2 regions of the Paenibacillus sp. FSL R7-0189 genome follow, and region 2 is predicted to be linked to the other one. Evidence: a T-box and tRNA genes for the amino acid it is inferred to sense, from the RefSeq annotation. Region 2 holds a T-box; the other holds one or more tRNA genes.
The links. The T-box of region 2 lies ahead of argS (arginine--tRNA ligase). A T-box ahead of a tRNA ligase gene usually reads a tRNA of that ligase, here a tRNA-Arg.

Region 1 (3,423 bases), 1.5 Mb from region 2:
CAGTTAGTTGTGCAAGATGCGCCGGAAATAACAGTCTCAGTACCATCAAGAATGTCATCGTTAACGTTGTAAACGACAGTTTTCATGTCGCCAGTAGCTGGAGCGGAGATAACTACTTTCTTAGCTCCACCTTTCAAGTGTTTTTCAGCTGCTTCTTTAGTTGTGAAGAAACCTGTGCACTCAAGTACGATATCAACGCCTAGGTCGCCCCATGGCAATTCTTCAGGGTTGCGGTTAGCAAGAACCTTAACTTCTTTACCATTGACTTTGAAGAAGCCATCATGCACTTCAACATCACCTTGGAATTTACCTTGAGTTGTATCATATTTAAGCAAATGAGCAAGCATCTTAGCGTCAGTCAAGTCGTTGATTGCTACCACTTCGATACCTTCTACATTTTGAATACGGCGGAAAGCAAGGCGTCCAATACGTCCAAAACCGTTAATTCCAACTTTTACACTCATTGAATAGTTCCTCCTAGAATTCGTTTTATTTATTCAAAACAGACGGTGAGGTCTGTCATGACAACAATGTTAAGTATGATGCAAGAAGTATGTTGTATTGCCTGCAATCTAAAAACTACGAAGATAGCTGTAGTTGATTGTCAATTTCCTTGCCTATTTCTACTGCGGCAGCCTCGTCCGTGACGAGAATATTCTCCTGCCCGAAACGCAGCATGGCATGAATGGCTTTGGCCTTGGGTTTGCCTCCTGCAATACCGATGACTTTCTCTGTCCGAATAATATCTTCTAGACGTAGACCCATCGTAAGCATGGTATGGACAACCTGACCCTCTTCATTGAAATAATAGCCAAAAGATTCGGCCACTGCTCCTTCACCCTGGATTTCCGAGACTGTAGCCTCGTCCAGTTTGCGGCGGCGGGTCATTTCAATGGCATCCCCAATCCCATGTACAATAATACGCGAACTGCGGATGGTTTGTACAATCTCTCCAATATTAGAGTCAAGTGCCAGCGATTGGTATGCATCCCCACTAAGCAAATCAGGGACATGCAACAACCGGTAGTTGGCTCCAACCCGCTTTGCCATTGTTGAGGCAATCGTGTTGGCTTGAATCTCCATACTCTCTCCTAATCCTCCACGCGCCGGAACAAACCAAGCGTTCTTATAGGAAAGGGACAACGGTGGTGTCAGTTGATCAGCCATATCGGCAAGCGTCGATCCACCTGTGACGGCAACTGTATCATCTGCGCGAAGTATACTCAGCAGCGCTTTCGCACCCGCCCGGCCAAGCTCTCGTTTGGTGAACGGCGATGACTCACAATCACCCGGTACTACAATAACTTTATCCAGACCATACGTTGCTCGAATTTTCTCTTCCAGCTCATCCAGACCAAATAGGCTCTTAACAACCGGCTCTAGCAAATCAAGCAGTCTACGTCCAGCAGCGCTAATGCGCATGCCAACACTCTCGATCTCAATAAGCCCTTGCGATTTCAGAAGATCCGTCTCGGCACGCAGTACCCGCTCAGTCATATCTAGCGAAGCGGCTAGCGTTCTGCGCCCAATAATATCGGACAGCATGATCTGATGAAGAATCGTGTACCGTCTCTTAAGGGTTTCCATGAGATCAGGCAGAAGCTGCTTTTGGATATCTAATAAATTACGCATACTTTCACTCCTGCAACTTCGTCTTCCTCTATTCCCTTGTTCATGGTCTCAAAACGTCCCGGGTAAACTTTTTAAGTCCCACCCATATTCTAACCAAATATTGCTCGAAGCGCAAGTCTTCCGAGAGTAGAATTCTCAAGCACTTGTCTTCTTATACATTAATAAGGTCAGAAAAAGATATAGCGCCCGATGCCTGCCCCTAGAGCGCTTGTCCAGTATTAATATTACATTGCAATTGTGTAAAAATTGTATTATAATCATTTTTGTTGCGCCCGTGGTCCAATGGATATGACGTAGGCCTCCGAAGCCTGAGATCCAAGTTCGATTCTTGGCGGGCGCGCCATTAATTTCATTTTTGCACATAATTTAGTAGTGCCTATACTACTACTTAACCAAAGAGCCGCTTGTCGGCTCTTTTTTTTGAATATAAGTTTGACTTTCTTTGACTTTTTGTTTGAATTTGTTTATCATGTGGGTAATACGGCAAGAGTAAAAATGAATACATTTGAAGAACCAATATCAAGGAGGTTTTCCACGTGAGTTATATTCCTATGGTAGTAGAACAGAGCAACCGCGGCGAGCGCGCTTATGACATCTATTCCCGCCTGCTGAAGGACCGCATCATTTTCCTTGGAACGGAGGTTAATGACGTGGTAGCCAATTCTATCATCGCACAAATGCTGTTCTTGGCTGCCGAAGATCCTGACAAGGACATTCACCTTTACGTGAATAGCCCAGGCGGTTCCATTACTGCAGGTATGGCTATTTTTGATACAATGCAGTACATTAAACCAGACGTTTCCACCATCTGTGTGGGTATGGCAGCTTCCATGGGAGCTTTCCTGCTAAACGCTGGCGCCAAAGGCAAACGCTTCGCACTGCCTAACAGCGAGATCATGATCCACCAGCCTCTGGGTGGTGCTCAAGGTCAAGCAACGGACATTGAAATCCGTGCCCGCCGCATCCTCAAATTGCGCGATAAGCTGAACCGTATTCTAGCAGAACGTACGGGTCAACCTCTAGAACGTATTGAGAAGGATACAGATCGCGACTACTTCATGACTGCTGCAGACGCGGCTGAATACGGTATCGTAGATAAAGTAATCGAGAAGACATTGCCTAGCGGTGTGTAAGCTATAAAGTAAAAATATAAAGAGGCTGTGCTCTATCCGTTATGGTTAGAGCACAGCCTCTTTATATTTTATAGAAGACCTAAATCCAATTAAGCCAGCCCGCCATAACCTAGCGCATCCAGCTTCTCGGCAATTACGCGATAACCCCGGCCATTCGGATGCAAATGATCAATGGATAACAGCCCTCTCTCATTTCCTGCGAACTCACTGTAAATCGAAGCAAATCCACATACTCGGCTGCTGTACTGTGCTGCGTATTGATTAAACTGCCTGACCCACTCTGTCGCACCAACCACCTGAGGATAGGGGTTATATAATCCCACAATTCTAATGATAAAAGGTCTACGCGTCCTCGCCTTCAATTGTATAAGGATATTCATAATTGCAGAGAAATTTTGTTTGCATTCCTGAAGCGATCTGCGCAGTTCTGCGGATAAGTTGACTTGCTGTCTTGCTGCTGATTTGGCCGCGTGAATCAAATCATTACCACCGATAGACACAGTGATGATATCGGCTTCTCGAACGGCCTCACGCATCATGGAATTTCCGCGCAGCCGCTGCTCCAGCTCTGAAGTAGTCATTCCGTTCACGCCTAAATTCGTAGAGGCTACAGTAGTCCGCAGTCTCCCTTCTGCCATTCTACGGTACACCGGAACAA
Region 2 (3,423 bases):
TATTGCATCGAAATTAGCGAAATAGCTTCTAGATAATACTTCATTAGGACCTATGGTTACTAATTCTTGTACATATAATATTCTGGTACCATTTAAATGAAAGCCCTCGATAACAACATTAGAAAAATTTACAGGATCACGATTATCCAGTTTGATTAACACGGTTTGAGTGGACCTAACACCACTAACCGGATCATTAGCAATAGGTCCTGTTGATAGTACTGCCATTACGGCACTCCCTCCTTTCTGGAAAATACAGTTAATCAAGATTTCTTGTTAAACTGCTCTTTTTTATAATATGTTTCAACTATCTATTAAGAATGTGGTTATTACCCTGCATATATGTTGAATTTATGTTTCTGACTGCTCCTCTGCAACAACTCGTTGAACATCGATAATTGCACCACTTTCGTTTCTCCCCCAAACTGAAATCTCAGTGCTTATTTCAGCAAAACCGTCTGTGGTGAACACGAATTCATATGCATCAAAGTCTGCTCCAAAATTTCTCGTAATAACTTCATTGGGTGCAATAGATATTTCTTCTAGTACGTAGAGTGTTCTGAGACTGTTTAATTTGTAACCTTGAATATGAACAGAAGAAAAATTGATAGAATCACGGTTTACAATTTTGATAATAACCGTTTTAATTGTTCTGACACCACTAACAGGATCATTTGCAATGGGTCCTGTTGATAATACTGCCATTGAGCTATTCCCTCCTTTATTAAGTATTTTTCAAAAATTCAGATTAAAAAAATACAAAATTTAAAATTGGGAAAAGGTTAATAATTCCCCTTGTATTGTATTAATGATTGGTTTCATTTGATTGTTTGAATGCCCAAAAATTTTATATTGATTTAGCTATGATTTGATAGTTTTTGAGACTTCTAAATCCCTGCAAGATGCTCAAGGAAATTGGGATTAGCTCCACCACCCTTGCTTTTTTCGAAATATTAGTTATACTGATAAAAATTATTCAAGCATCGATGAGCGGGAGAGTAGTTAACGAGATCTAGTCCTCAGCGAGCCGGGAGAGTGTAAGCCGGTACAGATCCCTTTAATGAAGCGCACCCGTGAGATGGACTTCTGAACCTTAGTAGGAAGTCCCGGCTGAAGGCCGTTATCCCGTAAGGTGGCTGAACAACTTGTTCAGCAACGAGAGTGGTACCGCGAGCGCTAAAGCCCTCGTCTCTTTTGAGACGAGGGCTTTTTTGTATTTTCAAAGGAGGGTATACCATGTTAGATCAAATCATCAAAGACGGAATCAAGCACAGTGTACACCGTGTATTCAATACTTTAGGAGCTGACTATCCAGAGGACATTGCCATTCTGATCGAACAGCCAGCAAATCTAGAACATGGTGATTATTCATGTAATATCGCTATGCAGCTAGCCAAAACTCTACGTAAATCCCCAATGGTCATAGCAGAATTAGTGAAAGCAGAACTTCAATTCAAAGGGCGTTTCGCCGGTCTATTGCAAAAAGTTGAAGTCGCTGCTCCCGGATTTATCAATTTGTATATGAATTGGCAAAGCTGGGCTGAACATTCCTTTGAACTGCCTGCCAGCACTGGGGAAAAAGTCATCATCGAGCACACTTCTATCAACCCCAACAAAGCCGCTCATGTAGGTCATCTAAGAAACGCCTGTATTGGCGATACTCTAGTCAGAATTATGAAAAGAACTGGGTATAACGTAGAGGTCCATAACTACATTGATGATCTCGGCAATCAGCTGGCGGATACAGTTGTTGGATTATTAAATATACCTTTAGAAGGGGAACATCAACGTTTCGGTGATTTTTGCTGGGATCTTTATGCCAAAGTGAACAAAGAATATGCGCTGAACCCTGAGATGACACACAAGCGCACAGATATACTGCACTCCCTTGAACAAGGTGGCGGCAATGAAGCCTGGCTGGGCAACCTTGTAGCTGAACGTATCGTTAGAGAGCATGTAGAGGAAATGAAACATTTTGGGATTTATTATGATTTGCTGGTATGGGAGAGCAGTATTTTAAAAGAGGGATTTTGGGCAGCCGCAGCTGAGCTACTGAAGCAGACAGCCGTTTTTGTACAAGAGACTGAAGGTAAACTCGCAGGCTGCTGGGTGCTGAAGCAAGGAACAGAGGCTAACATTGGAGCGGATTCAGAGGAGCATCATCTCGATAAGGTGCTGGTGCGTTCGAATGGGATTTTAACGTATACAGCCAAAGATATTGCCTATCATCTCTGGAAATTTGGTCTTTTAACCAAAGATTTCTCCTATAGCGAATTCTCGTCCGGTTTATGGACAACAGGATTAACTGGAACCCAAGAGTCTTATGGGCAGGCGGACAGAGTCATCAATGTGATTGATTACAGACAGGAATATCCACAACAGATGGTTAAGCAAGCCTTAGGGGCACTAGGTTATAACGAGCAAGCAGACAAACTCCATCATGTGAGTTATGGTGTTGTATCTCTTAGTCCCGCCTCGGCTGCCGAGCTGGGTATAGATATTTCAGAAGGCAAATCTTCTTATGCTATGTCCGGACGACAGGGAATCGGGATTAAGGTAAGCGATCTGGTGGAACTCATGGAACAGAACATCGAACACTCACGTTCCGATAAAGACGGCCTCTCCAGCCGAATGATTGCCACTGCTGCGATTCGCTACTATCTGCTACGGTTTAATTTAGGAACGGAAATCGTGTTTGATTTCAAACAGGCTACCGAAATATCCGGCAATACCGGAGTTTATCTGATGTATACTTTTGCGCGTGCGACAAGCGTTTTGAGTAAAGCTACGATCCCAATCCTTACAGCTGCCGCACAGCTTCAGTTCCCTTCCAAATTGGAAAAAGCAGAGCTTGCGCTGCTAAGACAGCTAAGCCTCTGGCCGGAGATATTACATTCAGCAAGTATAGAGTTAACGCCAAATACGCTCTGCACTTACGCCCATACCCTAGCTACCCTGTTCAACAACTTCTATTCTGTATGTCTAATTCTAAAAGGCGATTCAGCCACGATCGAATTCCGCCTCTGGCTCACTTCAAGATTCAAGGACATCTTGGGAGATGTGCTCGAAGTGCTTGGGTTACCGACACCGAGCCGAATGTAAAAAACACAAAAAAAGGGCAATCTCCGCGTTAACGCGGAGATTGCCCTTCTATATATAATGTTACTTATAAATCTCTATCACATTTCCAGCTTCCGTGCTGAGACGGTCAAAGTCCGCACGCTTGATGCGAACACCACCGCTACGATAGCGGTTAGGTGTACCTTCTGTTTGCACTTCCGTACCGTTGATAGTAATTCGACTGATCTCACGACCTGTAAGATGATAGATAAAATCTACCTTAGTGCCTGCATATTCAAAGCTAAAGTGCATTCCATCCAGCGATTCCGGCAGAATCGGGTCAACAATTAAGTCTCCACCTTC

Region 1: it encodes a tRNA-Arg, which carries the amino acid that the T-box ahead of argS (arginine--tRNA ligase) is inferred to sense. The anticodon was not compared.

The regions. Positions count from the first base shown of each region.
Region 1 covers NZ_CP150223.1:2,237,241-2,240,663, forward strand. The annotation lists gene gap (type I glyceraldehyde-3-phosphate dehydrogenase) at 1-464, opposite strand, end outside; gene MKY63_RS09535 (sugar-binding domain-containing protein) at 580-1,632, opposite strand; tRNA gene MKY63_RS09540 (tRNA-Arg) at 1,901-1,975, shown strand; gene clpP (ATP-dependent Clp endopeptidase proteolytic subunit ClpP) at 2,169-2,765, shown strand; gene MKY63_RS09550 (GDSL-type esterase/lipase family protein) at 2,855-3,423, opposite strand, start outside.
Region 2 covers NZ_CP150223.1:3,730,159-3,733,581, reverse strand. The annotation lists gene MKY63_RS16195 (hypothetical protein) at 352-705, opposite strand; T-box leader at 978-1,196, shown strand; gene argS (arginine--tRNA ligase) at 1,237-3,102, shown strand; gene MKY63_RS16185 (cellobiose phosphorylase) at 3,163-3,423, opposite strand, start outside.